Regions from separate parts of the Streptomyces sp. CA-106110 genome, predicted to be linked through region 1. Evidence: riboswitches for the same ligand, from Rfam matches in the RefSeq annotation. Region 1 holds a riboswitch; each other region holds the start of a gene.
The links. Region 1 has a riboswitch for cyclic di-AMP ahead of ACQEXA_RS24920 (transglycosylase SLT domain-containing protein). Riboswitches for the same ligand answer to the same signal wherever they lie in the genome.
Positions count from the first base shown of each region.

Region 2: another riboswitch for cyclic di-AMP. It lies ahead of ACQEXA_RS33760 (transglycosylase family protein); the one in region 1 lies ahead of ACQEXA_RS24920 (transglycosylase SLT domain-containing protein).
Region 3: another riboswitch for cyclic di-AMP. It lies ahead of ACQEXA_RS30060 (M23 family metallopeptidase); the one in region 1 lies ahead of ACQEXA_RS24920 (transglycosylase SLT domain-containing protein).

Region 1 covers NZ_JBNJNB010000001.1:5,416,393-5,420,616, forward strand. Annotated here, with positions in the region: gene ACQEXA_RS24915 (CocE/NonD family hydrolase) at 1-515, shown strand, start outside; cyclic di-AMP (ydaO/yuaA leader) riboswitch at 888-1,056, shown strand; gene ACQEXA_RS24920 (transglycosylase SLT domain-containing protein) at 1,076-1,564, shown strand; gene ACQEXA_RS24925 (HAD family hydrolase) at 1,558-2,421, opposite strand; gene fahA (fumarylacetoacetase) at 2,869-4,083, shown strand; gene recQ (DNA helicase RecQ) at 4,185-4,224, opposite strand, start outside.
Region 2 covers NZ_JBNJNB010000001.1:7,303,868-7,308,091, reverse strand. Annotated here, with positions in the region: gene eno (phosphopyruvate hydratase) at 1-1,158, opposite strand, end outside; gene ACQEXA_RS33760 (transglycosylase family protein) at 1,469-2,149, opposite strand; cyclic di-AMP (ydaO/yuaA leader) riboswitch at 2,154-2,319, opposite strand; gene ACQEXA_RS33755 (transglycosylase family protein) at 2,519-3,481, opposite strand; gene ACQEXA_RS33750 (cytochrome P450 family protein) at 3,660-4,224, opposite strand, start outside.
Region 3 covers NZ_JBNJNB010000001.1:6,519,308-6,523,531, forward strand. Annotated here, with positions in the region: gene ACQEXA_RS30045 (dihydrofolate reductase family protein) at 2-1,150, shown strand; tRNA gene ACQEXA_RS30050 (tRNA-Met) at 1,258-1,331, shown strand; gene ACQEXA_RS30055 (PP2C family protein-serine/threonine phosphatase) at 1,477-2,697, shown strand; cyclic di-AMP (ydaO/yuaA leader) riboswitch at 2,926-3,082, shown strand; gene ACQEXA_RS30060 (M23 family metallopeptidase) at 3,094-4,128, shown strand.

The DNA.
Region 1 (4,224 bases):
CGTGGCCCCGGCCCGGTTCGGAGGCGGGCTTCACGCTGGACCCGGCCGGAAGCTCGCTGGAACTCCCGGTGCGGACCCGGGAGCAGGGGCCGCGCATCGCCTTCGAGGAACCGGAGCAGTCCGAGCCGCTCGGCGTCAGCGATCCGGCCACGCTCGACGAACCCCGCCCGGAGCGCCTGGTGGTGCGGGACGTGGCGAAGGGCGAGTGGCTCCTGGTCGTCGACCCGCGCCGGGACGGCACCCGCGTGTATCCCGACGGCCTCGAAGTGAGCGAGGACGCGCTGGAGGCCTACACCATCGAGGACTCGGGTCCGTTGACCGCCCGCATCCGCTGCGACTGGTCGGTCCGGCTGCACCGCCCGGAGTCGGGCTGGGACGCGAGGGTGGAGACGCACGCGGAGCTCACCTGCACCGAGACGGACTTCGTCACCTCTCACGAGGTCGTCTGCAAGGACGGCTATGAGGTGGTGTTCCACCGCACATGGGAGAAACGGATCCCCCGCGGAACGGGATAGAGGCGAGGCATCCGATCGCCACCCCAAGCCCTTATAGGGCAATATGCCCGATTGATCGGAATGCCGGACGGGAGAGGTGTGCGCATCCGCCTGTCCGAATTGCCGTATTAGCCCCTTAGTTGCCGATCAGGTCTCACGCAAGGGCGAAGTGAATTGGGTCACGCACCCGCCGGAGGCGAGCTTTCGGGCGGGCCACCCAATCACCCTTTGCATATGCCAAGTTGAGCATCTCTCGACAAAGAGGATCACACCCCTTATTCCCCAATGTCAGGGTCAATCGGGTCGGAGCATGACTTCCAGGCTTGTTCCCGACATGTGCTCTCGCATACCTTCCCTTCGACCCGAGCGGGCCGCCGAATCCTGCCGCCGCTCGAGAAGCCATCGACCCACCACGGCAGGAGCGGGGGACCCAGGTAAGTCGCCGAGCCGGACAGCGTGCCGGCACGGCTTGGGGTGAAGCCGTGCCTCGACACCGAGGACACGGCCGGGCACCTCCCCGCCCGAACCCGACAGCTCACCTCGCAGGCGCCGGAGAGGAATGCCACATGTCCGCTTTCGCCCTGCCCGCACGTCGCCAGGACCGCAACTCCAAGGCCACCCGCATCCGCCGCGCACTCACCGCCGCGGGGACCGGAGCCGTGGTTCTCGCCCTGCCGATCATGGGTGCGACCTGCGCTTCGGCCGCCACGCCGGCCGCTCCGACGAAGGCCGCCAGCGTGACGTCCCGCGCCGGTAGCCTCGACGGCTGGATCCGCCAGTCGCTCGCGATCATGACCCAAAAGGGAATCCCCGGCTCGTACTACGGCATCTACCGCAACGTGATGCGCGAGTCCTCGGGCAACCCGAAGGCCATCAACCTCTGGGACTCCAACGCCCGCAAGGGCATCCCGTCCAAGGGGCTCCTCCAGATCATCGACCCGACCTTCCGGACGTACCACGTGTCGGGCACGCCCTTCGACCCCTACGACCCGGTCGCGAACATCACGGCCGCGTGCAACTACGCCGCCCACCGGTACGGCTCGATCGACAACGTCAACAGCGCCTACTGAGGTCCGCGGGCCGCCAGCCCCTGACCGGCAGCCGCCGGCCGGGGGATGGCGGCCGGGAACAGTCGCTCGAGGACGACGGCGATGCCGTCGTCCTCGTTCGACGTGGTGATCTCGTCGGCGACCGCCTTGAGTTCCGGGTGGGCGTTGGCCATGGCGACGCCGTGCGCCGCCCAGTCGAACATGGGGATGTCGTTGGGCATGTCCCCGAAAGCGATGGCCCCTGACGGGCTCAGGCCCAGGAAACCGGCGGCCAGCGCGAGCCCTGTCGCCTTGGTGACACCGCACGGCTGCAGCTCGACGGTGCCGGGTCCCGACATGGTGACCGTCGCCAGGGAACCGACCACGTCACGGGCCACCGTCGCCAACTCGTCGTCGGACAGGGTGTGGTGGCGCAGCAGCACCTTGCTGATGGGCTCGCACCACAGGTCGTCGCGCCGCTCCACCCGCACCGCGGGCAGCGTGGGATGCGGCATTTGGTAGCCGGGCTCGATGAGCGTGAGCCCGTGCACTCCGTCCTGGTCCACGGCCGCGTACACCTGCCCCACCTCGGCCTCGATCTTGCCGAGCGCGGTTTCGGCCAACTCCCGGTCCAGGGTGACGGAGAAAAGCAGCCGCTGAGCGCCGGCGTCGTACACCTGCGCGCCCTGTCCGCACACCGCAAGCCCCCTGCCGCCGAGGTCGTCGAGCAGCGGTCGCACCCTCGGCGCCGGGCGCCCCGTCACCACCAGGTGCTGTGCACCGGCCGCGGTGGCTCGTTCCAGCGCGGCCCGTGACCAGTCGGAGAGCGTGTCGTCACCACGCAGCAGCGTTCCGTCCAGGTCAGTGGCGATGAGTGAGTAAGCGAGGGGTGCGGCCATGATCAGAGAATACGGATGGAAACACCTCAGCGTTCGGGCGGTTACCGGACGGCATCCGATATCCCGCGCAGCCCGGCACGCACGGGTATCCTCCTTCGCGTCACGGCCCCCGGGAACGGCGGCCGGCGGCTCGACTCCCCCTGCCCCACGCGCCGTTGAGCCTTTCCGTATGAGCCCCGGTACGTCGCGGTCCGCGTCGAACGGCACACTGCCGGCGCTGTCGGCCACGGGGCCCCCACGTGTCCCCCTATGGACCGGCCCCACCCCGCCCGTATCCCTGAAAGACGCCAAGCCGGAATTGATTGCTCCGACAAGACCTATTCGGACATAGCGAACACTTCGACACTGCCCAGACAGGCGACTCCCCCGTAACGTGTGCGGCGACCACATGGAACACATTTCCCATGCCCGGCACACCAGAAGTGCACGAAAGCGAGGCAGCATCAGATGCCCCCCTTCGACCTCCCCGAGGGCGACCCCTTCGGCCCGCACAATCTGCCCTACGGCGTGTTCTCGCCCATCGGCTCGGACGATCGGAGCGTCGGCGTCCGCCTGGGCGACCACGTACTGGACGCGGGCGCCGCGGCGCTGGCGCTCGGCTCCCCTTACGCCGCCCTGCTAGCACGGCCGTCGCTCGGCCCGCTGCTGGCGGCGGGGCGCACCGCCTGGTCGGACGTGCGCCGGGCGCTGACGGCGTGGGTGACGGTGCCCGCGCACCGGGAGACCGTCGAACCCCTTCTGCGCCCGCTCTCCCAGGTCACGCTGCACCTGCCCTTCGAGGTGGCGGACTACGTCGACTTCTACGCCTCCGAGAACCACGCCCGCAATGTCGGCCGGATCTTCCGCCCCGACGCGCCCGACTCGCTGCCTCCCAACTGGAAGCACCTGCCCATCGGTTACCACGGCCGGTCGGGCACGGTGGTGGTGTCGGGCACCGATGTCGTCCGTCCGCAGGGCCAGCGCAAGGCGCCCACGGACCCGGTGCCGGTCTTCGGGCCCTCCGTCCGCCTGGACATCGAGGCCGAGGTGGGATTCGTGGTGGGCGTGCCGTCGCAGATGGGCCGGCCGGTCCCGCTGTCCGGCTTCCGCGACCATGTGTTCGGTCTCTGCCTCCTCAACGACTGGTCGGCACGGGACATCCAGTCCTGGGAGTACGTGCCGCTCGGACCGTTCCTCGGCAAGTCGTTCGCCACCTCCGTCTCGGCGTGGATCACCCCGCTGGACGCGCTGGAGCAGGCACAGGTGGCGCCGCCGGAGCGCACGCACACCCTGTTGCCGTACCTCGACGACTCGCAGGACGAACCGGCGGGCTACGACCTGCACATCTCCGTGGCGGTCAACGGCCATGTGATCTCCGAACCGCCGTTCTCGACCATGTACTGGACGGCGGCGCAGCAGTTGGCGCACATGACGGTGAACGGCGCGTCGCTGCGGACGGGCGACCTGTACGGGTCGGGCACCGTGAGCGGCACGGCCGAGGGCGAGCGCGGCTCACTCCTGGAACTGACCTGGAACGGGCGGGACCCGCTCGAACTCCCGGACGGCAAGCGGACGTTCCTGGAGGACGGGGACGTGGTGACGATGACGGCGTGGGCACCGGGGCCGGACGGGACGCGGGTGGGCCTCGGAGAGGTGTCAGGCCGGGTGGTACCGAACAGCTGAGCCGGCGGCATCCCGGAGAGCGGGCAGGAGACGCTGCTGGGGGGAGGCCGCGGTGCGGGCGCTGTGGCCGCCCGTCGCCGAAGGACGCCCCCCGGCAGCACCTACGCCCAGTCCTCCGGTTCGGGCTCGTCCTCGGGCTCC
Region 2 (4,224 bases), 1.9 Mb from region 1:
CTGGCCGCAGTTGGTGGCGACGGCCAGGTCGGCGATGGTGACGTCCTCGGTCTCGCCGGAGCGGTGCGACATCATGCACTTGAAGCCGCTGCGCTGGGCCAGCTCGACGGCGTCCAGGGTCTCGGTCAGCGAGCCGATCTGGTTCACCTTCACGAGCAGGGCGTTGGCGGTGCCCTCCTCGATGCCGCGGGCGAGGCGCTCGGGGTTGGTGACGAACAGGTCGTCGCCGACCAGCTGGACCTTGTCGCCGAGCTTGTCGGTGATGACCTTCCAGCCGGCCCAGTCGTCCTCGAACAGCGGGTCCTCGATGGAGACGAGCGGGTAGGCCGCGACGAGCTCCTCGTAGTACTCCGTCATCTCGGCGGCGGAGCGCTCCTTGCCCTCGAAGAGGTACTTGCCGTCCTTGTAGAACTCGGAGGCGGCGACGTCGAGAGCCAGGGCGATCTGCTCGCCGGGGACGTACCCGGCCTGCTTGACGGCCTCGAGGATGAGGTCGAGGGCCTCGCGGTTGGAGCCGAGGTTCGGGGCGAAGCCGCCCTCGTCACCGAGACCGGTGGACAGGCCCTTGGTCTTCAGCACCTTCTTGAGGGTGTGGTAGACCTCGGCGCCCCAGCGCAGGGCCTCCGAGAAGGACTCCGCGCCGATCGGGGCGATCATGAACTCCTGGATGTCCACGTTGGAGTCGGCGTGCGAGCCGCCGTTCAGGATGTTCATCATCGGCACCGGCAGCAGGTGCGCGTTCGGGCCGCCCAGGTAGCGGAAGAGCGGGAGGTCGCTCGCCTCGGAGGCGGCGTGGGCGACGGCGAGGGAGACGCCGAGGATGGCGTTGGCGCCGAGCGAGCCCTTGTTGTCGGTGGCGTCCAGGTCGAACATCGCCTGGTCGATCAGGCGCTGCTCGGTGGCGTCGTAGCCGACGAGCTCCGGGCCGATCTGCTCGATGACGGCGAGGACGGCCTTCTCGACGCCCTTGCCCTGGTAGCGGTTGGGGTCACCGTCGCGGAGCTCGATGGCCTCGAAGGCACCGGTGGAGGCGCCGGACGGGACGGCGGCACGACCCGTGCTGCCGTCGTCGAGGCCAACCTCGACCTCGACCGTGGGGTTGCCGCGGGAGTCCAGGATTTCCCGGGCTACGACGACGTCGATGGACGGCACGAGCATCTCCTTCATGGATGTGACGCTGAGAGTGCGGGGCACCTTGCGACTAGAGCCTATCCGTCCCGGGTGGGCGGCCAGCCGACCGACCGTCCAGGACAGGGTGACGGTACACATTGTTCCTACTCGGAACAAAGAAGGAGAGGAAAGCCCGGTGAAAATCGCACGGCGCGCAGGCAAAAAGGCCCCGCTCCGGTGCGTACGGGGGAACACGCACCGGAGCGGGGAGCCCGTGGGGACGGGGGTGGATCTCACGCGACCCCCACCATGGAGGTCACGTCTGGGGGGACCCTGTGAGCCGGCTGCCCGGCAGCTGTCACTTCAGGTGCAGCTGCTGACCCGGGTAGATGAGGTCGGCGTCCTTGACGATGTCCTTGTTCAGCTGGAACAGCTTCTTCCAGCCGCCCTGGACGTGGTGCTTCGCGGCGATCAAGCTGAGGCTGTCACCCTTGACGACCTTGTACTCGCCGTCGCCCTTCTTGACCTTCTGGCCGGTCGGGGTGGTGACCGTCTTCTGGGGAGCCGGGCGCTGCGCGGAGCGGTTGGCCGTCTGCTCACCGGTCGAGCGAGTGGTCGTGGTGCTCTTCGCGGACTTGTTCGTGGAGGCCGCGGCGCCGTTGTAGGGGGCGCTCGACAGACCCTTGCCGCACACCGGCCAGGCACCCTTGCCCTGGCCTGCGAGGACCTTCTCGGCGACGGCGATCTGCTGAGCCTTGCTGGCCAGGTCCGCACGCGCGGCGTAGGCGGTGCCACCGTAGGCGGCCCAGGTGGAGTTCGTGAACTGCAGGCCACCGTAGAAACCGTTGCCGGTGTTGATGGCCCAGTTGCCGCCGGACTCGCACTGGGCGACGGCGTCCCACTCGGCCGAGGTGGCGGCCGAGGCGTTGCCGGCCGCGAGCAGCGGAGCGGCTATGGCGGCGCCGGTGACACCGGCGAGCGTGACGGCGCGAGTGGCCTTGGACGGGCGGCGGTGCTTGCCCTTGCCGGAACACAGCATGGTTCGATCCCCTCACCGACGCCTGCGAGGTGAGCTGTCGGGTTCGGGCCGGTTGAGTTGCCCGGCCGCGCACGACGTGGTGCGCGGCTTCACCCCGAGCCGTCCCGGTCAATGTCCGGGCGCGGCGCTTACCTTGGGTCCCCCGCTCCTGCCTACGGCGCTTGACGCGTCGACTGTTCCCACACGGCCGCTGGCAGGATTCGGCGTTGCGACCGTGGGGGCCCGCTGTGGCGAGCGGACACGACCGTAAGCAGTCGATCCGCGGAATTTCAAAGACGATCAGGGCTTATGAGACTCATATCTCACTCTCGCCAAACCAGACATTCGCCACGAACCAGGGCATGAAGTCCCCTGGAACGGCAAGGCAGTTCACTGCTGCCCAGCGTCGGGCTCGGTACCGATCTCAAGGTTCTGACCGGGGAGAATGAGGTCCGGGTCGGCGCCGACCGTCTTCTTGTTCGCGTCGTACAACGTGGCCCATCCGCCCTTCAGGTCAAGGGAGTCGGCGATGGCCGTCAGATTGTCCCCGGGCCGGACGGTGTACGAGCCGTCGGCGGCGTCGCGCCCGGCGCTGGAGCCGCGCGAAGCATGCCGGGCGGCCGAGTCGCCCGCACGGTCACCCGCCGCACTCTCGTCGGCGCTGCTCCCGCGATGACGACCGGCCCTCGAAGAGGTGTCGCTCTGCCCGGACTTGTCCGACTCGTCGCTCTTCGTCGTTTCAGTGGACGCGTCGCCGTCACCCTGAGACCCCGCCGATCGGGAAGCACCCTTGAAGGACTTCTCACTCCCCCCGGAGGAAGGCGACGAAGAGGAGGAGGCGGACGAAGAAGGCGATGAGTGCCTCGAAGTGGTCGATCCGGACGACTCGGACAGTCCGGAGTCAATGCCGTAGTCGGAGGAGGACCCGCCGTCGGAAGATTCGCCCGCGAGGCCGGTGTCGACGTGCGCGGAGGCCGAGTCCTCACTCAGGCCGGCGACCAGACCGCAGGCGGACCAGACGGAGACGCCCTGGTCGTCGAGGATCCTCTCGGCGACGGCGATCTGCTGGGAGCGGCTCGCCTGGTCGGCCCTGGGGGCGTAGTCGAGGCCGCCGTACTCGTCCCAGTCCTGCTGCGTCAACTGGAGCCCGCCGTAGCGGCCGTTGCCGGTGTCCGCGCTCCAGGAGCCTCCGCTCGCACACTCCGCGACCCGGTCCCAGGTGGTACCGGAGGCCGCGCTCGCACCGGTGGCGCCCAGCAGTGGGATCGCGATCGCCGAACCGGTCACCCCTGCCGCAACAAGGAGAGCCGGAGCCTGGCGGGGGCGACGGTGACGGCCGTTCCCGGAGAGCATGCGCTTGCCTTTCACACGACAGCAGGGACCGGCGCGACGGTTGAGGCGAATCGTCGCGCTGCTGCGTGAAGGTAGCGCCAGGCGATCACTTGTCACAAGTTAATGCAGCGCAGATCACGTGAAGATCACAGAGTTGAGCACATGTCACCTTTCCGGGACCGCCCGCGGGATCGCCGCGTCATCCCCCGGAATCGGCGCCGGACCGCTGCCGCACATCACGATCCGTCGCGAACTTTACGGGCAAAGTGCGCAATCCCCGCATGATGAGCCCGCCGCGCCAGCGCAAGTCGACCGGGTCCGCCCCGAGTTCCAGGTCGGGCAGCCGGGTGAGGAGCGTGGCGAGAGCGGTCTGTCCCTCGAGGCGGGCGAGGGGGGCGCCGAGGCAGTAGTGGATGCCGTGGCCGTATCCCAGATGCTGGTTGTCGCGACGGGAGAGGTCGAGCACATCGGGATCGGCGAACCGCTCCGGGTCCCGGTCGGCGGCCGCCAGCACGACGAGCACCGGATCGCCGGGGGCGATGTCCTGCCCGCCGACGGTGAGCGGCTGGGTGGCGAACCGCCAGGTGGCCAGCTCGACCGGGCCGTCGTAGCGGAGGAGTTCCTCGACCCCCGTCTCGAGCAGCCCGCGTTCCCCGCGGGCGAGGGAGGCCTGCAGCCGGGCCCGCTGCTCGGGGTGGGTGAGGAGGGCGTACGTCCCGTTGCCGATCAGATTGACCGTTGTCTCGAACCCGGCGAAGAGCAGG
Region 3 (4,224 bases), 1.1 Mb from region 1:
CATGGCCCACCCCTACGTCCTGTTGTCCGCGGCCGTCTCCCTCGACGGCTTCCTGGACGACACTGGCCCCCAGCGGCTCCTGCTGTCCGGACCGGAGGACTTCGACCGGGTCGACGAGGTGCGGGCGGCCAGCGACGCGATACTCGTCGGCGCGGGCACGCTGCGCACGGACAACCCGCGGCTGCTGGTCTACTCCGACGAGCGACGCGCGGCCCGGGTCGCCGCAGGGCTGCCGGAGTACCCGCTGAAGGTCACGGTGAGCGCGTCCGGTGCCCTGGACCCGGACGCCCTCTTCTGGCACACGGGCGGCGAGAAGGCCGTCTACACGACGGACTCGGGCGCCGAGCGGCTGCGTGGATCGCTGCCCGCGGACGTCGAGGTGGTCGCCCTGGGTCCGGACGTGGACTGGCGCGCGGTGCTCGCCCACCTCGGGGACGTCAAGGGCGTACGGCGGCTGATGGTCGAAGGCGGCGGGCGCGTGCACACCCAGCTGCTCCGGCAGGGTCTCGCGGACGAGTTGCAGCTCGTCGTCGCTCCGCTGTTCGTGGGCGAACCGGGCGCACCGCGGATGTTCGGGCCGGGCGCCTACCCGCCGGGACGGATGCGGCTGGTGGAGACACGGCCGGTCGGGGACGTCGTGCTGCTGCGGTACGTGCCCACGGCGCCCGGCACCGGCGCGCTCGCCGCCGCCGCGGACCGGCGCTGGCTCGAGACGGCCTGCGAGCTCGCCGCGCAGTGCCCGCCGTCCCGCACGGCCTTCAGCGTGGGGGCGGTGGTCGTCGCGGCCGACGGTACGGAGCTGGCGCGCGGGCACTCCCGCGAGGGCGGCGACCCCGTGGTCCACGCCGAGGAGGCGGCCCTGGCGAAGCTGGACCCCGCCGATCCGCGGCTCGCGGGCGCCACGGTGTACAGCAGCCTGGAACCGTGCGCCCGCCGTGCCTCCCGGCCCGCGCCGTGCGCCCGGCTGATCCTGGACGCCGGGGTGCGGCGCGTGGTCACCGCCTGGCGCGAGCCGGACACGTTCGTGCGGGCTGCCGACGGGAACGCCGTGCTGACGGAGGCCGGGGCGGACGTGGTGCTCCTGCCGCAGTACGAGGACCTGGCGAAGGCTCCGAACGCGCATCTGCTGTCCCCTTCGACCCGCCCCTGAGACGCCTGCCACGACTGCGTGCACGGGCCGGAATGAGCTGGTGAAAGCGGGTGGGCGTAAACCCGTGCGCTTCACGTCGCGCGTATGGCTTACACTGGTATCACCGACGCGGGGTGGAGCAGCTCGGTAGCTCGCTGGGCTCATAACCCAGAGGTCGCAGGTTCAAATCCTGTCCCCGCTACTGATGGCCGAGGGCCGGAGTCCGAAAGGGCTCCGGCCCTCGGCGTTTCCTCCGTCCGACGCGAGGCCACCGGTTCGCTCCCGGTCCATACCCCGGCCGGCCCACAGCGGTCGCCCTCCGCTCCCCTTCCGTGAAGCCTGGACGCGTGGTGCAGCAAGCAGGCCCGCTGTGGCTCGAGGAGTCGTACGACGACCACGACCAGCCCGGCGGCCGACCGTCCGGCGAACCCGTGCCGGCCGCCGGTGCCGGGGACACCCCGTCATCGCGTCGTGTCGAGCGCGAGAACCGTCGTTTCTTCTGCGCGCGGGCGTTCCTGAGCGCCCTGCCCGCCCTGCTCATCGCCGTCGGGACCGGCTACGACTTCCTCGCCCCGTCGGATGTCACGGCCGGCCCGTTGTTCACCGCCGCGCCGCTCGTCGCCGCGCCGCTCTACACGCTGCGCGGCACGGTGCTCACCGGCGTGGCCGCGGTGCTCGCCGTCCTCGCCGTCCACCTCAGGTTCGGCCTTCCCGGGAGGCCCGACGCGGTCACCGAGATGGGCACTGTCGTGACCGTCGCCGTCCTGGCGGTCCTCATCAACCTGCTCGTCCGACGCAAGAACGAACGCCTCGCCTCCGCCCGGGGGATCGCCGAGGCCGTTCAGCGTGCCGTGCTGCCCGAGCCGGCCCCACGGATCGGCGGGCTGGACGTCGCGGCCCGGTACGAGGCCGCGCAGGCCGGGGCCTTCATCGGCGGCGACCTGTACGCCGTGCAGGACTCCCCGCACGGGGTACGACTCGTGGCCGGCGACGTGCGGGGCAAGGGCATGGGAGCCGTGGCCGCGGTCGCCGTGGTCATCGGCGCCTTCAGGGAGGCCGCCGAGCAGGAGTCGACCCCGGAGGCGGTGGCCCAGCGTCTGGAGCGGGCGCTGTCGCGCGAGGGCACCCGGCGGGACGGACTCGACGCGTGCGAGGGGTTCACCACCGCGGTCCTCGCCGAGATCCCGCACGGCGGTGGGGTCGTCCGGATCGTCAATCGCGGCCACCCCGCGCCCCTCCTCCTGCTCCCGGACGGCACGCTGCGGGTACTGGAGGCCCGTGAGCCGGCGCTGCCGCTCGGCATGGGAGATCTCGGGGTCTGGCCCGACCGCAGTGAGGAGTGGGAGTTCCCGCCCGGGGCGACGCTGCTCCTCTACACCGACGGCGTCTCGGAGGCACGGGACGCGCACGGCGAGTTCTACGATCCCGCCGCCCGACTCGCAGGCCGCGTCTTCCCCGGCCCCGGCGCGCTGCTGGCCGCGGTCACCGAGGAGGTCGCCCGCCACACCGGCTGCCGCGCCACCGACGACATGGCCTTGCTGGCCGTGCGCCGGCCCGAGCGCCCTTGACGGGTGACGCTCGGTGGTCGAGCGGTGCCCCTGCGCATAACAACTGATACACCGTCAACACTTGTGAGGTATATGAGGCGTGGCCAACTCGCCCGTTTTGGGTCGGTCATGGCATGAAAGTCCTGGCCAAGTACGTCAAGGATCTGTTCAACAGCTTGGAATCCGGGCTCCGCGTCTATTAACGTTCGATAACGCAGCGCGGTCGTCCCAGCCGTCACAAGAGGCGGCTCCGTGCGCATGCCGAATCCCGCAAGGGAACCGGGGAACCACCAACTTGGGGTGAATCGGGCGTATACCGCCGCGGAAGCACGGCCGGTATACGCGCGTAGGAGACCTTCCTCTCCGAACCCGTCAGCTAACCCGGTAGGCGAGACGGAAGGAAAGGAGTGCGCCCACGTGGCGTCCAACCCGCCTGCCCAGAGCACCTCGTCCGCTCCCAACGCCACTCAGACGTTCGGGTTCGCACCCGGCGCCGAGGAGGGCACTTGGGAGGAGTGGAACCCCACTGAGGAGTCCCTCCGTCCCGTCCGCGGCCGGCACCGCGTCGGCAAGCAGCGCGGAGGAGGACTCGCACGCAGCTCCACCGTTCTGGGCGTCGGTGTGATGGCCGCCGTCGGCGCGGGCGGCATGGCCACCGCGCAGACCGGCAAGCCGCCGGTGTCCATATCCATGCCGGACCTCTCCTCGGTCACCGAATCGGCCAAGGCCCTCATCGGCCAGGACACCGCCGCCCCCAAGGGCTCCGCCACCCCTCTGAGCACCGCGGGCGTCTCCACCGCCGACGCCGCCGCGGGCACCAAGGACGCGGGTGAGGCGCTGCGCACCCGGATCATCCAGCAGGCCGAGGCCCAGCAGGACCGGATCGCCGTCGAGGCCGCCCGGGCCGCCGAGGACGCCGCCGCGCAGAAGGCCGCCGCCGCGGCCAAGAAGGCGCAGGAGGACGCGGCTGCGAAGGCCGCCGCGGACAAGCAGAAGGCCGCGGAAGAGGCCAAGAAGAAGGCCGAGGCGGAACGGCTGGCGGAACTGGCCAAGCAGTTCACGCTGCCGACCTCCTCCTACACCCTCACCTCCCGCTTCGGTGACGCCGGCGCCATGTGGTCCTCCGGGTACCACACGGGCCTCGACTTCGCCGCTCCCACGGGCACGCTCATCAAGGCGATCCACAGCGGCACCATCACGGAGGCGGGCTGGGCCGGATCGTACGGCTACCGCACGATCCTGACCCTCGACGACGGCACGCAGCTGTGGTTCTGCCACCAGTCGTCGATCAGCGTCAGCGTGGGCCAGAAGGTGACCACGGGCGATGTCATCGGCCGCGTGGGCGCGACGGGCAACGTGACCGGGCCGCACCTGCACCTGGAGGTCCACCCGGGCGGCGGCGACGCGATCGACCCGATGGCATGGCTGCAGAGCAGGGGCCTCAACCCCTGACGGTTCGGGCGGGCCCTCCGCGGCCCTCCCTCCCCGGCTCCGGCAGTCCTGACGTAACCCCCCCACGTCAGGACTGCCGGTCGTGGTCGTTCCGGG